One region of the Paenibacillus sp. FSL H7-0735 genome, then DNA from elsewhere that is predicted to be linked to it. Evidence: a T-box and tRNA genes for the amino acid it is inferred to sense, from the RefSeq annotation. Region 1 holds a T-box; the other holds one or more tRNA genes.
What was found. The T-box of region 1 lies ahead of trpS (tryptophan--tRNA ligase). A T-box ahead of a tRNA ligase gene usually reads a tRNA of that ligase, here a tRNA-Trp.
Positions count from the first base shown of each region.

Region 2: it has a tRNA-Trp gene. The T-box ahead of trpS (tryptophan--tRNA ligase) is inferred to sense a tRNA for this amino acid. The anticodon was not compared.

Region 1 is NZ_JBBOZH010000001.1:3,226,418-3,234,643, forward strand. Features, by position in the region: gene NSS82_RS14570 (aminopeptidase) at 1-191, shown strand, start outside; gene trpS (tryptophan--tRNA ligase) at 260-1,255, opposite strand; T-box leader at 1,360-1,642, opposite strand; gene NSS82_RS14580 (hypothetical protein) at 1,840-2,265, shown strand; gene NSS82_RS14585 (winged helix-turn-helix transcriptional regulator) at 2,416-2,799, opposite strand; gene NSS82_RS14590 (sigma-70 family RNA polymerase sigma factor) at 3,024-3,560, shown strand; gene NSS82_RS14595 (DUF4179 domain-containing protein) at 3,553-4,674, shown strand; gene NSS82_RS14600 (pectate lyase family protein) at 5,465-7,714, opposite strand; gene NSS82_RS14605 (ABC-F family ATP-binding cassette domain-containing protein) at 7,882-8,226, shown strand, end outside.
Region 2 is NZ_JBBOZH010000002.1:713,774-721,999, reverse strand. Features, by position in the region: gene NSS82_RS30780 (nucleotidyltransferase-like protein) at 1-677, shown strand, start outside; rRNA gene NSS82_RS30775 (16S ribosomal RNA) at 1,104-2,661, shown strand; rRNA gene NSS82_RS30770 (23S ribosomal RNA) at 2,925-5,851, shown strand; tRNA gene NSS82_RS30765 (tRNA-Asn) at 5,913-5,988, shown strand; tRNA gene NSS82_RS30760 (tRNA-Ser) at 5,992-6,084, shown strand; tRNA gene NSS82_RS30755 (tRNA-Glu) at 6,103-6,177, shown strand; tRNA gene NSS82_RS30750 (tRNA-Val) at 6,233-6,308, shown strand; tRNA gene NSS82_RS30745 (tRNA-Met) at 6,325-6,401, shown strand; tRNA gene NSS82_RS30740 (tRNA-Asp) at 6,427-6,504, shown strand; tRNA gene NSS82_RS30735 (tRNA-Phe) at 6,515-6,590, shown strand; tRNA gene NSS82_RS30730 (tRNA-Thr) at 6,619-6,694, shown strand; tRNA gene NSS82_RS30725 (tRNA-Tyr) at 6,700-6,785, shown strand; tRNA gene NSS82_RS30720 (tRNA-Trp) at 6,792-6,865, shown strand; tRNA gene NSS82_RS30715 (tRNA-His) at 6,889-6,964, shown strand; tRNA gene NSS82_RS30710 (tRNA-His) at 7,008-7,083, shown strand; tRNA gene NSS82_RS30705 (tRNA-Gln) at 7,103-7,177, shown strand; tRNA gene NSS82_RS30700 (tRNA-Gly) at 7,184-7,258, shown strand; tRNA gene NSS82_RS30695 (tRNA-Cys) at 7,269-7,342, shown strand; tRNA gene NSS82_RS30690 (tRNA-Leu) at 7,357-7,435, shown strand; gene NSS82_RS30685 (AraC family transcriptional regulator) at 7,573-8,226, opposite strand, start outside.

The sequences.
Region 1 (8,226 bases):
TAGGAAGTGCTTATCCTGTAAATATTGAAGGCGGCACAAAGCTTACGAACGAAGAGCTTGTGGCTAGAGGAGCTAATGTCAGCTTAACTCATGTCGATTTTATGATCGGTTCGGCAGAGCTGGATATTGACGGAGAGCTGGCGGACGGCACGATTGAACCCGTATTCCGTAAGGGAAATTGGGTGTTGTAAGGAGAAGAAAAAAGCCGGATCTCTTCCAATGAGCTTCCGGCTTTTTTGAGTACCTATAAATATCATTTTTAGATTGAAAAATAGTTAAGACTCATAGCCTCACGTACTTCGGCCATTGTTTCCTGAGCAATGCTGCGGGCATGCTGTGTTCCAGAGATTAAGATTTCCTGCACAAGCTTGGGCTTAGTAGCATAATAGGAACGTCGCTCTCGCATCGGTTCTATAAGCTGATCTAGAGCTGTCGAAATCAACTGTTTGCAAGCAGAACAACCCATGGTACCCCGCTCACAGCCTTCACGAATTTCGGTTACCCCCGCTGAGCGAAAAGCACCATGATAAGCAAAAATAGGACAGATATCTGGATGTCCAGGATCATTTTTATGCACACGCGCAGGATCGGTTGTGGCTTTTCTTATCTTGAAGGTGATTTCTTCCTTAGTGGAGTCCAGCTCGATGGCATTGCCAAGGCTTTTACTCATTTTAGCGTTGCCATCCGTACCCACAAGTCTCGGCGTCTCACTGATCAGCGCTTTGGGTTCCACCAGTATCGGGCTGTACAGCTCGTTGAATCTGCGGACGATTTTACGGGTTAATTCCAGATGGGGGAGTTGGTCTTCTCCTACAGGAATGATCGTTGCTTTACAAAAAGTTATGTCAGCAGTCTGACTAACTGGATAACCTAGAAAACCGTAATACAATTCATCTAAGCTGGAATTTTTTGATTCGGCTTTAATCGTGGGATTATGCCGTAAAGAATTCACAGTAACAAACATAGAGAACAAGATGGTCAGCTCTGCGATTTCAGGGATCATCGATTGAATAAATATAGTTGTTTTCTCCGGATTTATACCCGCAGATAAATAGTCCAGTGTGATCTCATGCAGATGTTGACCCAGCAGCTGCGGACGATCAAAATGGGTCGTTAGGGCTTGAATATCCGCTAAAAACACAAAAGTTTCATATTGCTCCTGAAGGGCTACTCGGGTCTGCAAGCTGCCGGCGTAATGGCCAAGGTGAAGCTTTCCAGTCACTCGATCTCCAGTTAAGACACGTTCGTTCATCATATAAAAATTCCTCCTGTTATTTAGCATTTGGTTACACTCGAGTCGCCACCACCAGCCATCATCCATGGCCATCACCTCCTTTAAATGACAAAAAAACCTCATCCAATAAGGACGAAGTTGTCGTGGTACCACCTTAAATGATCGTGTCACCTTACGATTCTTGGCTTTCGATCTTCTCTTACCTGTACGGAGAGGTTGAATTAATTCTCGATACAGGTCCCTTGATAACGGCGGGAACCCCGGTTTTCCCTACTGCATCCATTAAAATAGTTCGGAAAAACAACTATAAAGGCCATTCGAGCATACGCTGGTCACCGGTTCGCACCTACCACCGGCTCTCTGAAGACCATGTTCGTCTGTCTACTTACCCTTTGTCATCGTTGTTCATGATATGTGAATTATTGTAATTCTGAACAGGGGTGTTGTCAATGAGTGGAAATCGTATGGTGATTGACAAGGTAACTAGGTTTATATGATCTAGCAAAGTATACCTTAAATGTATATAATCATCAGGAATTTAGTCCAATCTATCATTGCGGATTCACAATATACTACTCTATAACCTTGAAATGGAGTGATGATAAATGGCGACAATAATAAGTTATGGGTCACAGGCAAAAATCCCGTTAGATCCGTTTACTACAGCTATAACGGTTGCAGGGATTCCTGGAGCTGGAGCGGGTTTAGCCACAGCGCAAGTAAATATTAGTCCGGCTAATCCGGCTTCTTTCTCCAGTAGAGTCGAGTTAAATGGTAGTTTTAGTCTTACTGCACTTGCTAATAGCCAATTTCTTGTTATCATCCGACGAGCTGGAGTCGATATTTATAGATCCTTTTATCGTTTTACTACAATTACTGATATTCAATTAAGTGCTCAGTGGGTTGATGGTGCTTATATTGGAGTCCACAACTATGAATTGGTAATTCAGAATGATAGCAACTTGCCTATAAATCTATTTGGACCCATATCATTCACAGCAACTGCAATTGGAGGAGAGGGCGTAATTTAAGTTATGTTCCTGTGCGCCATTCAAGGGACGGGTGAATCAAAGCTTTGGACAGTTGAATCGATTTGATTCAGCTGTCCTTTTTTCATGAACGTATAATTGAAGTACAACTCTCGCAGCATAAATATCCAACCATACCCTTGATAGAGCGGTTTATTTATTTAAAATGTTATCCTCTAAAACAGCGTATTTATCGCCGAATTGCTTAATGATATGTTGTTCTCCCCAATTACATAATGCAGTCAAAATATCGCTTAAACTATCACCATATTCACTAAGCTCGTATTCTACTTTTGGTGGAACCTGATTATAAACAATTCGGTTGATGATTCCATCTGCCTCAAGCTCGCGTAGCTGCTGGGTTAACATTTTTTGAGTAATGCCGGGCATCAACTGTTTTAACTCGGAGGTGCGTTTTTTGCCATGAGTTAAATGACATAGAATTACGCATTTCCATTTCCCTCCGATGACCTCTAGTGTGGCTTCAACAGAAATATTGTATTTTTTCTTGACAGTTGTTGTTGGTGTTGTTGTCATGATAACCTCCATGGTATGGGTACTTTTTAGTGCCTATGGCACTTTTAAGTGCGTACTATTGATTATGTCCAATTTAACCTATCATAACATTTTTCGTTCAATTTTTATAGAATGCTATAATTTAGAGAGCTTTGGGCAAAAAAAGTTAAACGAAACAAAAACCGTTTCTATACCTCCCCCGTCTTAATCTATGAAAGGTTGAAGAGGGGAGGCTAAGGAAGGACATGACGATGACTAATGCAGAAATGAAAAAAGTAACGATTCTTGATACTCGGAGCGAGACGGATTTTTACGATTCGATATTGGTACATAGAGAACAACTGTACAGTATTGCTTATAGTTACTTGCGGAACCGAAACGATGCGCTGGAAGCGATGCAGGAAATGACTTGCCGGGCCTGGATTAAAAGAAAAACATTAAAGGACCCCAAAGCATTCAAATCATGGATTATTCGAATTCTAATTTATGTCTGTATAGATGAACAAAGACGAAGAAAACGTTCCATGCCGCTGGTAGATGAAAGAATAGGAGAACAGGTCACACATATTGGCCATCATCGGATGGAAATGTTGTGGGCACTTGAGCAGGTTAAGCCCAAGTATCGCCATGTGCTGCTGCTAAAATACTACAACGATATGACCTTGACTGAGATCGCTAACATTATGAATAAACCCGAGGGAACGGTTAAGACTTGGCAGCATAAAGGGCTCAAGCAGTTGCGAACCATCATAAAGAATCGGGGTGAATGGAACAATGAGTAGTCAAGAGGAGCTTGCCATGTTAAGCGATGCCGAACGTATCCCACAAGAACAAAAAATAGAGAATGCAGCCGCTCAAATCTATGCGATCCAAGCAGGCTTGGAATTAGGCAAGAAACGTGGCAGAAGGTTAATGTTCACAAAAAGCGCGATGTCTGTGCTGGCGGCTGCAGTGATGATAGCGGGCCTGCTGTTCTTCAATCCAACCCAGCTGATGCCACAGCAAGGGACTTCGAGTGTTGAAACGTTCGATTGGGGCGTATTGGAGCCTTTTAAAGCATTGGCTGCAGCTGATATTGATGCTCTTACTTTAGAGTCTGCAATCCGGAATGATTATGTACAAATCGTTAATAAGAGTGCTGAATCAAATGGATATAAAATTACTCTGAATGCTGTGCTTGCTGATGAAAACAAAATCATGCTGCTGTATACAGGGACAACAAGTGATGGTCAGGAAGTGTACAGTGTAAATAGTGTGAAGCTGACAGATGCTGAAACTGGACGAGATGTAATGGAGGAGAATGGGAATAGAGGCGGAATGGGAGCACACGCAGAGGGAACCATATATACTTGGCTCGGCAAAACTGTATTTTCACTGGACCGAAATAAACCAAGGCCAACAGACGTAGTGGCGGATTTTCAGATTGCCTCTGTAGACCCGGGAATGTTAAGTAAACCGAAAACAGGAACGGTTTTATCTGACATGCGGTATTCTGATCGTTTAAAAGTAAACTTCTCTATTGATCCTAAGTTTTGGGAGCTGAAGACGGAGACGTTAGTTGTGGACCACCCTTTCAAAATTGACGGACAGGAAGTAAAACTAGCCGAAGTCGAGCTTTCTCCGTTAAGCATAGCGCTCAAATTTACGATAAATGAGGAATTGCAAACGGATTGGATCGTCCGAAATGAACTGTTTCAAAAGCTCCCCTATGAATTAACTGCGCAGGTTGGGAAGCACGACATTAAAATTAATCCGAATTCTGGTAGTGGAGCTGATGATGGATTTATAAGTTACTTCAGCAGCAATGTGTTGGACCACCCGAAGTCACTGCGTTTGAAGCTTAGTGCGGGGGAAGATCGAGAGAAAGAAGAGTATATTGATATTCTGAAAAAATGAGCGGTAAGCGATATTAGTGAATATGCGTTGGAAGTCGTAATATAGAAAAAGGCCGCTGGTTGCGGCCTTTTTGTTATTGTTGGGACAATATACTAACTTTGTGAGTTACCATTAACACCAAACGCATCACTTGTTAATGAGAACAAACTCCTAATGCTCCTATCGGGACTGTATGTGCATAATGCTCCTCACGGGCTACAGGCTCTTAATGTTCCTCAGGCTTCTCACGTTTCACAGGCTCCTCATGTTTCACAGGCTCCTCACGTTTCTCACTTTTCTCATGTTCCTCATGTTTCTCACGCGCGTAACACTCCTAACGGACTGTATTGCAACTATTTTGGCTTTTTTGACCATTTTGCTGAGTTTTCGGACTGCATAGCTCTTATTGGTCTAAATCCACACCAAAATTAAGCATATTGGGTTGAATAGCTGCATCTGAGTCCGATAGCACTGCGAAATGCCCGGATTCTTCGAAATAAGGGCTCCTGAGTCCGAACCATCTGGCCTCGTAAATACTGCACTGTTAACTGTAAAATCGTCGTCTGACCTCGTAAATACTGCACAGTAAACAGTAAATCACCGTCTGAGCGTCTTAGCTATTTCGGCAGAACAAAAGTGGCGTTAGTGCGGCGTTAGTGCGGTACAAAAGTTTGCTAATCTGGTGTTAATATGGCGCTAATTTGGTGCAAAGGTGGCGCTAATGTGGCAACTAAGTTAGTAACTTTTCTCGGTGTAGTTATGGGAGTATGTGTTCAGTGATTAGTTAGTCGCATTTGTCGCATTAGTCGAATTAGTTACTGTAACTTGTTTTCAGCCATTCCTCGTTTGACCAGGACAATTTGCCAGCCCCTGAACCGTCAACAGCGGTAAGTCTAGATTTTAGACTAACTGGGTCATCTGAAGTGTAGCTATAAGGTAGTGTTGTGAATCCGTTCCATGCAAATGCTTTAACGGCAGCGGGTGCAGGGGAGAGAGGGCTGTTCTTAGATGTACTGTCTCCTCTGAATGTTGCTCCATCTAGTGAATAGATCGTATCTAAAGCTGCGATTGCACCCGTATATTTGCTATTACTCGCATCCGCTTGATTGTTGCGAAGTGGATTCACTACATCAATGATTACAGAACTTTCAAGTAATACAGCTCCTCCTTCTGTCGAGATTGCTCCGTTACTTGTAACCCCGAAATGATACCCCTTGCTTGAGATCGCTTTTTCCATAGCGGAGGTTAGACGTTTTTTAGCCAATCTGGTATCTTCGTTGTCCATTACAATGTTATAGGCATGCGCATTACCACTACGAAGGCGGGGCATGCGGTCTTGTATATCTTTATAGTAGTTGTGATGGAGCGTCACAGAAAGAAGCGCATTATCAGCTGCAAATTCTGTTGCGCCTATTAAATGGCCCTTTTTTTGACTAGCGGCAATCGCAATGATGTCGTCTTTACTTAGGCCAACTGAGCTGCTTCTTAAATAAGCGTACATGGGATAAGCAGCCTTGTTGGCTTCCATAGCATTAATTTGCTGAGTAACCCAGCTGTTTGCGTTTCTATCATCCCCTAAGAAGGAAGACCATGAAATGGTGACGCCGTTGCTGCCTTTTTTAACATCGACAACTCCGTCATAAGATTTATTGAAGGTGCAGTGGTCGATCCATACGTTGTTGCTATTCTCAATGGTGATGTAGTCCCAGTCGTTTTTATCGTAATTTCCTTTGGTTGCTTCATCCCATTCCCACAGCTCATCAAATTCAAGGTTGCGGATGATGACGTTAGAGCTTCTTTTAAAAGTAAAAGCGGCATGTTTAATGGTTGCACCCTTAGCAGAGAAAATGGTCAAACCGTCGAAGTTGTCTATAGACACTTTGCTGACACCAGTCTCTATTAATACGGGATGTGTTAAAGCACTGTTATGAGCGCTAAATGGGGAGATCTTTGTCGCATCAGAAATTTCATTCCATCCCAGATCCAAGTCGTTCATAATTTCAATAACCTTTATTTTGGATCCTTTTCTCAGTGCAGTGGCAAGATCTTCTGCGCTATAAACCTTTTTATAGAGTGGACTGGTTTCTTGGATATTTCCACCACCTGTTGTTCCTGTGGCAAACCCAGCCAAATCATATTCACTAACCTGTACCGGTGTAGGCGTTGGTGAAACAGTTGGTATCGGCGTAGCAGTAGGTGTTGGTGTAGCAGTCGGAGTCGGTATTGCAGTCGGTATCGGCGTAGCAGTAGGTGTTGGTGTAGCAGTAGGTGTCGGTGAGGCAGTTGGTGTCTGTGAAGCAGTCGGAGTCGGTATTGCAGTTGGTGTCGTCGTAGCAGTAGGCGTTGGTGTAGCAGTAGGTGTCGGTGAAGCAGTCGGAGTCGGTATTGCAGTTGGTGTCGTCGTAGCAGTAGGCGTTGGTGCAGCAGTCGGTGTCGGTGTAGTGCCATTGGTGTCAGAAACGGTCACGTTGTCGAACATCGTAATTGTCTTAAAGGTAACGAGCCCTGCTGTACCTTTTTTTAATTTGGAATCGGAAGCTGAGAGCTCCAGCGTATCATTTACATACATGTTGATGGTATTTCCGCTCATTTCAAGTTTTACATTATACCAAACTCCTGTTTGCAGAGTGTAGGGTTTGCTGGTCAAAGTTGTAGTAGATCCAGAAACCTTTTTTCTGATTTCCAGCATGCCATCATTATTATTATACAAAGAAGCTGCATAAAAATTATTTCCATCTATGTATCTGCCTGCAACATAAGTTCTGTTTGAGCCATTAAAATCAACTACTTTTACATCCGCTTCCACAGTGTAATCGCTCCAGGCTGAATCACCTGCAGAAGTACGTCCTTCTTTTGTGGCAGACTGGTAATATACGCTGTTGCCTTCGTCCTCAACAATAGTCCAATTCCCACTAGTGGATGTCCATAGATTATCGCCCTCTTCAAAGCGGTCTTGGAAGAAGGTAGAAGCACTTGCCGGATACACAATAAAAAGAGAAAATAGCAGGGTAATGCACATAATAACACTCACATTTTTCTTGAATGATTTTAGCAAACTCATTGTAATCCTCCTTATGTATTTATGTATTTATATTAATATAAATACATATATCGGAAATAAATATAAGTAATAATATGATTATAAAGTCCTTTTTTTAATTAGTGCTATAATAGCTTTTTGGGTATTCAACGATGAATTCTGATCTATACGAACTAGGAGTGATAGACTTGAGCGTAATCCGAATGGAGAACGTAACTAAGAAATATGAGAATACATTGATCTTTCGAGATATTTATTTTCGTGTGAGCAAGGGTGAACGTATTGGCTTAATCGGACGAAATGGAGCAGGTAAATCTACTGTTTTTAAGCTAATAATGGGAAAAGAGGAGCCAACGGCAGGAAAAGTAGAATTAGATCCCAATGTGAAGATCAGCTACTTCTCTCAATTTTCGGAGCTTTCCGGGTCTTTGTCTGTACAACAAGAGTTAGAACTTTGCTTCGAAGAGGTAGCACGCATTGAACAGGAGCTTAACCAAATAGGAGAACAGCTTGGGCAGGTGTCGGATGATGTC
Region 2 (8,226 bases), on a different contig from region 1:
AGTCAGTCCATATCGGCCTATTTGCTTTGGAGCAGGCTGTTATGGCAGGGGATAATAACGAACTTCTTATCAGTTTGATGAGGGGGGAAGTGATCTGGGACCCCAAGGGAATACTCGAGGAAATGCGCAGCGAGATATTGCAATTTGAAGGACCGATCAAGGAACGGGTCGCATTTATGGAGTTTGCCCGCTTTTTGCATATGTATGTGAAATCCAAGCGCTATATAGAGGCTGGCTTTATTATGGATGCTTACAACTGTGTATTGATAGCCTTATATCATTGGGCAAGAATAGAAGTGAGTGAAGTGGGTGCTTTCCCCGAGCCAGCTATTTGGGAGCAGGTTAAAAGCATGAATACCTCTGTTCATAAACTTTATGAGGAGTTAACGGTCAGTACTGAGACCTTAGAGCAACGTGTGGAGCTTGTGCTTCTTGCATGTGAATTTGGGATTATGTCCAAAATGACGGACTGTTGTCTATTGCTCTTTAATATTTTGAATAGCCGTAAGGAAGCATGGAGCATTAAAGAATTACTGCAGCATTCAGGTCTGAGTCAATTAGAGTCTGAACTACCCCTTGTTTTACGAAAGCTGGTTTCTCGTTCGCTAATCCGAGAGATTACATCTTGGGCTGATGTTCACGAGGGAGAAGGGCATGCGATCCGCTATACATTATAGAGATGAATTAGATACAGTAGAAGATGTTTAATTATAGAGAGATGAGCAAGGATAGGGAGAGGCTGAGCACTCTCTTTTTTATTTGTTTACTAATATGAAACGCTCATATTTATTCAGAAAAATTAATGGTTGACTCTTTCCTTGTTCATGTGTTAAATTATAACTCGTCCCTCTGACACAGAGATGTGCTTTCGAAAACATTCGAAAGACAACCGAAAAAAGAAATTAAAAAAAAGGTTGACTAAAACGAGGGTGCTGTGATATATTATAAAGGTCGCTGCTGAACAACACATCGACGAAATAAACGGCTTGATCTTTGAAAACTGAACAACGAGTGAGTAGGAAATCACGTAAGTGAAATCCAAAATTAGAGAATTAATTTTCTCGTCAGATGTTTCAAAATGAGCATATCGCTCTTTTCAATACTAATTGGAGAGTTTGATCCTGGCTCAGGACGAACGCTGGCGGCGTGCCTAATACATGCAAGTCGAGCGGAGTTACTTTGAAAGCTTGCTTTCAAAGTAACTTAGCGGCGGACGGGTGAGTAACACGTAGGCAACCTGCCCTTCAGACTGGGATAACTACCGGAAACGGTAGCTAATACCGGATAATTTCTTTTTTCTCCTGAGAGAAGAATGAAAGACGGAGCAATCTGTCACTGAGGGATGGGCCTGCGGCGCATTAGCTAGTTGGTGGGGTAACGGCCCACCAAGGCGACGATGCGTAGCCGACCTGAGAGGGTGAACGGCCACACTGGGACTGAGACACGGCCCAGACTCCTACGGGAGGCAGCAGTAGGGAATCTTCCGCAATGGGCGAAAGCCTGACGGAGCAACGCCGCGTGAGTGATGAAGGTTTTCGGATCGTAAAGCTCTGTTGCCAGGGAAGAACGTCCGGTAGAGTAACTGCTACCGGAGTGACGGTACCTGAGAAGAAAGCCCCGGCTAACTACGTGCCAGCAGCCGCGGTAATACGTAGGGGGCAAGCGTTGTCCGGAATTATTGGGCGTAAAGCGCGCGCAGGCGGCTATTTAAGTCTGGTGTTTAAACCTTGGGCTCAACCTGAGGTCGCACTGGAAACTGGGTGGCTTGAGTACAGAAGAGGAAAGTGGAATTCCACGTGTAGCGGTGAAATGCGTAGATATGTGGAGGAACACCAGTGGCGAAGGCGACTTTCTGGGCTGTAACTGACGCTGAGGCGCGAAAGCGTGGGGAGCAAACAGGATTAGATACCCTGGTAGTCCACGCCGTAAACGATGAGTGCTAGGTGTTAGGGGTTTCGATACCCTTGGTGCCGAAGTTAACACAGTAAGCACTCCGCCTGGGGAGTACGGTCGCAAGACTGAAACTCAAAGGAATTGACGGGGACCCGCACAAGCAGTGGAGTATGTGGTTTAATTCGAAGCAACGCGAAGAACCTTACCAGGTCTTGACATCCCTCTGAATCTGCTAGAGATAGCAGCGGCCTTCGGGACAGAGGAGACAGGTGGTGCATGGTTGTCGTCAGCTCGTGTCGTGAGATGTTGGGTTAAGTCCCGCAACGAGCGCAACCCTTAACTTTAGTTGCCAGCAGGTAATGCTGGGCACTCTAGAGTGACTGCCGGTGACAAACCGGAGGAAGGTGGGGATGACGTCAAATCATCATGCCCCTTATGACCTGGGCTACACACGTACTACAATGGCCGGTACAACGGGAAGCGAAGCCGCGAGGTGGAGCCAATCCCATCAAAGCCGGTCTCAGTTCGGATTGCAGGCTGCAACTCGCCTGCATGAAGTCGGAATTGCTAGTAATCGCGGATCAGCATGCCGCGGTGAATACGTTCCCGGGTCTTGTACACACCGCCCGTCACACCACGAGAGTTTACAACACCCGAAGTCGGTGGGGTAACCCGCAAGGGAGCCAGCCGCCGAAGGTGGGGTAGATGATTGGGGTGAAGTCGTAACAAGGTAGCCGTATCGGAAGGTGCGGCTGGATCACCTCCTTTCTATGGAGAATCGTCTTCTGCAATGAAGACATTCAAATCGGAAGCTCAGCTTCCAAAACTCAGGTTTAGGCCTGTTACTCACTCGTTGCTCAGTTTTGAGAGTTTAAGCTCTCAAGTAAGACTTGATCCTTGAAAACTGGATACCGAAATGAATTTGCGTTTTAGAACATCTTTTAGCAACTTGTGCAAACAAGTAAATGTTATTAGTGAGATGATTCCAAAAGAGAATGTCATCGTATGATATTTTCCTGCGGAAAAATCAAGGTTAAGCTAATAAGAGCACACGGAGGATGCCTAGGCGCCAGGAGCCGACGAAGGACGTGGCGAACAACGAAACTGCCTCGGGGAGCTGTAAGCAAGCTTTGATCCGGGGGTGTCCGAATGGGGAAACCCAGCTGTGGTAATTCGCAGTTACTCATACCTGAATACATAGGGTGTGTAGAGGCAGACCAGGGGAACTGAAACATCTAAGTACCCTGAGGAAGAGAAAACAATAGTGATTCCGTCAGTAGCGGCGAGCGAACGCGGAACAGCCTAAACCTAAGAGCTTGCTCTTAGGGGTTGTGGGACGTCTCACATGGAGTTACAAAGGAATATGGTAGGTGAAGAGGTCTGGAAAGGCCCGCGATAGAGGTAAAAGCCCTGTAACCTAAACTGTATTCTCTCCGAGACGGATCCCGAGTAGTGCGGGGCACGTGAAACCCCGTATGAATCCAGCAGGACCATCTGCTAAGGCTAAATACTACCTGGCGACCGATAGTGAAACAGTACCGTGAGGGAAAGGTGAAAAGCACCCCGGAAGGGGAGTGAAATAGAACCTGAAACCGTGTGCTTACAAAAAGTCAGAGCCCGATCTATGGGTGATGGCGTGCCTTTTGTAGAATGAACCGGCGAGTTACGTTTAACATGCAAGGTTAAGCCGAGAAGGTGGAGCCGCAGCGAAAGCGAGTCTGAATAGGGCGAATGAGTATGTGGACGTAGACCCGAAACCGTGTGATCTACCCCTGTCCAGGGTGAAGGTGCGGTAACACGCACTGGAGGCCCGAACCCACGTACGTTGAAAAGTGCGGGGATGAGGTGGGGGTAGCGGAGAAATTCCAATCGAACTCGGAGATAGCTGGTTCTCCCCGAAATAGCTTTAGGGCTAGCCTCGGTATAAGAGTAGTGGAGGTAGAGCACTGATTGGGTGCGGGGTCCGCAAGGATTACCAAGCTCAGTCAAACTCCGAATGCCATATACTTATTGCCGGGAGTCAGACAGTGAGTGCTAAGATCCATTGTCAAAAGGGAAACAGCCCAGACCATCAGCTAAGGTCCCCAAGTGTGTGTTAAGTGGGAAAGGATGTGGAGTTGCACAGACAACCAGGATGTTGGCTTAGAAGCAGCCACCATTGAAAGAGTGCGTAATAGCTCACTGGTCGAGTGACTCTGCGCCGAAAATGTAACGGGGCTAAACACACCACCGAAGCTATGGCTAGATACGTATGTATCTGGGGTAGGGGAGCGTTGTGTAGGGGTTGAAGGTGTACTGAAAAGAGCGCTGGACACTACACAAGTGAGAATGCCGGTATGAGTAACGAAAAGATCAGTGAGAATCTGATCCGCCGAAAGCCCAAGGTTTCCTGAGGAAGGCTCGTCCGCTCAGGGTAAGTCGGGACCTAAGGCGAGGCCGAAAGGCGTAGTCGAAGGACAACAGTTTGAAATTACTGTACCACCGTAATCCGCTATGAGCGATGGGGTGACGCAGGAGGGTAGTGACGCGGACTGATGGATGTCCGTCTAAGCAGTGAGGCTGATGTGTAGGCAAATCCGCACATCGTTAAGGCTGGGCTGTGATGGGGAGCGAAAATTATAGTAGCGAAGGTCATGATCTCACACTGCCAAGAAAAGCCTCTAGCCAGGAGAAGGTGCCCGTACCGCAAACCGACACAGGTAGGCGAGAAGAGAATTCTAAGGCGCGCGGAAGAACTCTCGTTAAGGAACTCGGCAAAATGACCCCGTAACTTCGGGAGAAGGGGTGCCCCGGTAGTGTGAATAGCACGAGGGGGCCGCAGTGAAAAGGCCCAAGCGACTGTTTAGCAAAAACACAGGTCTGTGCGAAGCCGCAAGGCGAAGTATACGGGCTGACGCCTGCCCGGTGCTGGAAGGTTAAGGGGAGTGGTTAGGGGTAACCCGAAGCTATGAACCGAAGCCCCAGTAAACGGCGGCCGTAACTATAACGGTCCTAAGGTAGCGAAATTCCTTGTCAGGTAAATTCTGACCCGCACGAATGGCGTAACGACTTGGGCGCTGTCTCAACGAGAGATCCGGTGAAATTTTAATACCTGTGAAGATGCAGGTTACCCGCGACAAGACGGAAAGACCCCATGGAGCTTTACTGCAGCTTGATATTGAATTTGGGTACGATCTGTACAGGATAGGTGGGAGCCGTAGAAATCGGAGCGCAAGCTTCGGTGGAGGCGCCGTTGGGATACCACCCTGATCGTATCTAGGTTCTAACCTAGTACCCTAATCGGGTACGGGGACCGTGTCAGGCGGGCAGTTTGACTGGGGCGGTCGCCTCCTAAAGAGTAACGGAGGCGTTCCAAGGTTCCCTCAGAATGGTTGGAAATCATTCGCAGAGTGCAAAGGCATAAGGGAGCTTGACTGCGAGACCTACAAGTCGAGCAGGGACGAAAGTCGGACTTAGTGATCCGGTGGTACCGCATGGAAGGGCCATCGCTCAACGGATAAAAGCTACCCTGGGGATAACAGGCTTATCTCCCCCAAGAGTCCACATCGACGGGGAGGTTTGGCACCTCGATGTCGGCTCATCGCATCCTGGGGCTGAAGTAGGTCCCAAGGGTTGGGCTGTTCGCCCATTAAAGCGGTACGCGAGCTGGGTTCAGAACGTCGTGAGACAGTTCGGTCCCTATCTGTCGTGGGCGCAGGAAATTTGAGAGGAGCTGTCCTTAGTACGAGAGGACCGGGATGGACGTACCGCTGGTGCACCAGTTGTTCCGCCAGGAGCATGGCTGGGTAGCTACGTACGGACGGGATAAGCGCTGAAAGCATCTAAGCGTGAAGCCCCCCTCAAGATGAGATTTCCCAATTAGTAAGACCCCTTGAAGACGACGAGGTAGATAGGTTGGAGGTGGAAGTGCAGCAATGCATGGAGCTGACCAATACTAATCGGTCGAGGGCTTATCCTATACTTAGAATGCAGATTCGTTTCGGATTCAGTTTTCAGGCGATTAAGCCTGGTATGAATATTCCCTGATAGCTCAGTTGGTAGAGCACTCGACTGTTAATCGAGTTGTCACAGGTTCGAGTCCTGTTCGGGGAGCCATATGGAGAGGTGTCCGAGTTTGGCCGAAGGAGCACGATTGGAAATCGTGTAGGCGCCACAAGCGTCTCGAGGGTTCGAATCCCTCTCTCTCCGCCACAAATTTTTAATTAGTATGGCCCGTTGGTCAAGGGGTTAAGACACCTCCCTTTCACGGAGGTAACATGGGTTCGAATCCCATACGGGTCACCAAATTTTCACTTGATTTATCCTAGTGGACTTTGGTACAATAACAATTGTTGTTTATGGAGGCTTAGCTCAGCTGGGAGAGCATCTGCCTTACAAGCAGAGGGTCGGGGGTTCGATCCCCTCAGCCTCCACCATAACATATTTTACTGGCGCGGGGTGGAGCAGCCCGGTAGCTCGTCGGGCTCATAACCCGAAGGCCGCAGGTTCAAATCCTGCCCCCGCAACCAATTAACTTAAGCAATTATATCTTTTGGAACCGTGGTGTAGTTGGCCTAACATGCCTGCCTGTCACGCAGGAGATCGCGGGTTCGAATCCCGTCGGTTCCGCCATTTTCATCATGGCTCGGTAGCTCAGTCGGTAGAGCAGAGGACTGAAAATCCTCGTGTCGGCGGTTCGATTCCGTCCCGAGCCACCATTTATCATCACAAAAGAATGAGTGCCATGCCGGTGTAGCTCAATTGGTAGAGCAACTGACTTGTAATCAGTAGGTTGGGGGTTCAAGTCCTCTCGCCGGCACCATCCTTGGAGGATTAGCGAAGTGGCCAAACGCATCAGACTGTAAATCTGCTCACGTAAGTGTTCGGTGGTTCGAATCCATCATCCTCCACCAGTTTTTAGGGGCATAGTTTAAAGGTAGAACAACGGTCTCCAAAACCGTTGGTGTGGGTTCAATTCCTGCTGCCCCTGCCAAGTTCTTTCTAAAGTTTAATATGGCGGCCGTGGCGAAGGGGTTAACGCACCGGATTGTGGTTCCGGCATTCGTGGGTTCGAGACCCATCGGCCGCCCCATTTTCTTTAAAATGAATAATGGCAACAATATCAACTTAATATGGCGACTGTGGCGAAGGGGTTAACGCACCGGATTGTGGTTCCGGCATTCGTGGGTTCGAGACCCATCAGTCGCCCCATTTTACTTTAAAATGTTATTGGGGATTAGCCAAGCGGTAAGGCAACGGACTTTGACTCCGTCACTCATAGGTTCGAATCCTATATCCCCAGCCATTTTATGCGGACGTGGCTCAGCGGTAGAGCATCGCCTTGCCAAGGCGAGGGTCGCGGGTTCGATTCCCGTCGTCCGCTCCAAAATTTACATGGCGCCATAGCCAAGTGGTAAGGCAAAGCTCTGCAAAAGCTTTATCCCCAGTTCAAATCTGGGTGGCGCCTCCATTTAGTTCATATGTGCCGGCGTGGCGGAATGGCAGACGCGCTCGACTCAAAATCGAGTGGGAAACCGTGGAGGTTCGAGTCCTCTCGCCGGTATCTTAAAAAGGTTAGTAAGAATGCTTTTATAAGCAATCTTACTAACCTTTTTTCTTTATGTTCTTAGTTTTACAGGATTAAGCCGTTGAATAGAGGAGTTTCTCTATTTCAACGGCTTTTTTTAATCTGATTAGTGATTAACCTGATTGATTATTAATGCGGAATGCTCGCGGGGTATGACCTATTTCTCGTTTAAACATATTGCAGAATTGGGCATCGTTCACAAAACCTGCAGCAGCAGATACTTCAGAGATTTGCATCTGAGTATGACGTAATAGAGATTTTGCATAATCCAGGCGTTTTAACAGCAAATACCGCAGGGGTGAAGACCCGAACCGTTCTTTAAATAGATGGCGAAAACGATCGTAGCTATATCCGGACATTTCTGATAGTGTTTCGACGGACAATTTATGGCGATAATGCTCATTCATATAATTAAGGACATATTGTACTCGGTCTTCTGTTGGGGATTGATATCCAGAGGCACTAAGAAGCCTCATAAGATGGACGGTAATCTCGCTCATTTGTAGGTTTAGAAGCTCAGAGAATCCGTCTTGCTTGCGTGTAAACTCTGCTTTCATTCGCAGCAGGATTTGAAGAACGGTCTGATCTTTATCATCTTCATATACGCCGAGCAGATTACTCATATTAGGGTGTTCCGAGTGGAAGCCTACAAATAATACATTTGCATCCTCACGGTGGTGCTCGTCATGTTTATGATTGGGTGGCACAAGCGCGAAAGAAGAGGAGCGAAAATGGTAACTTCGGGGGCCAACATTGGTTGTCCCTAC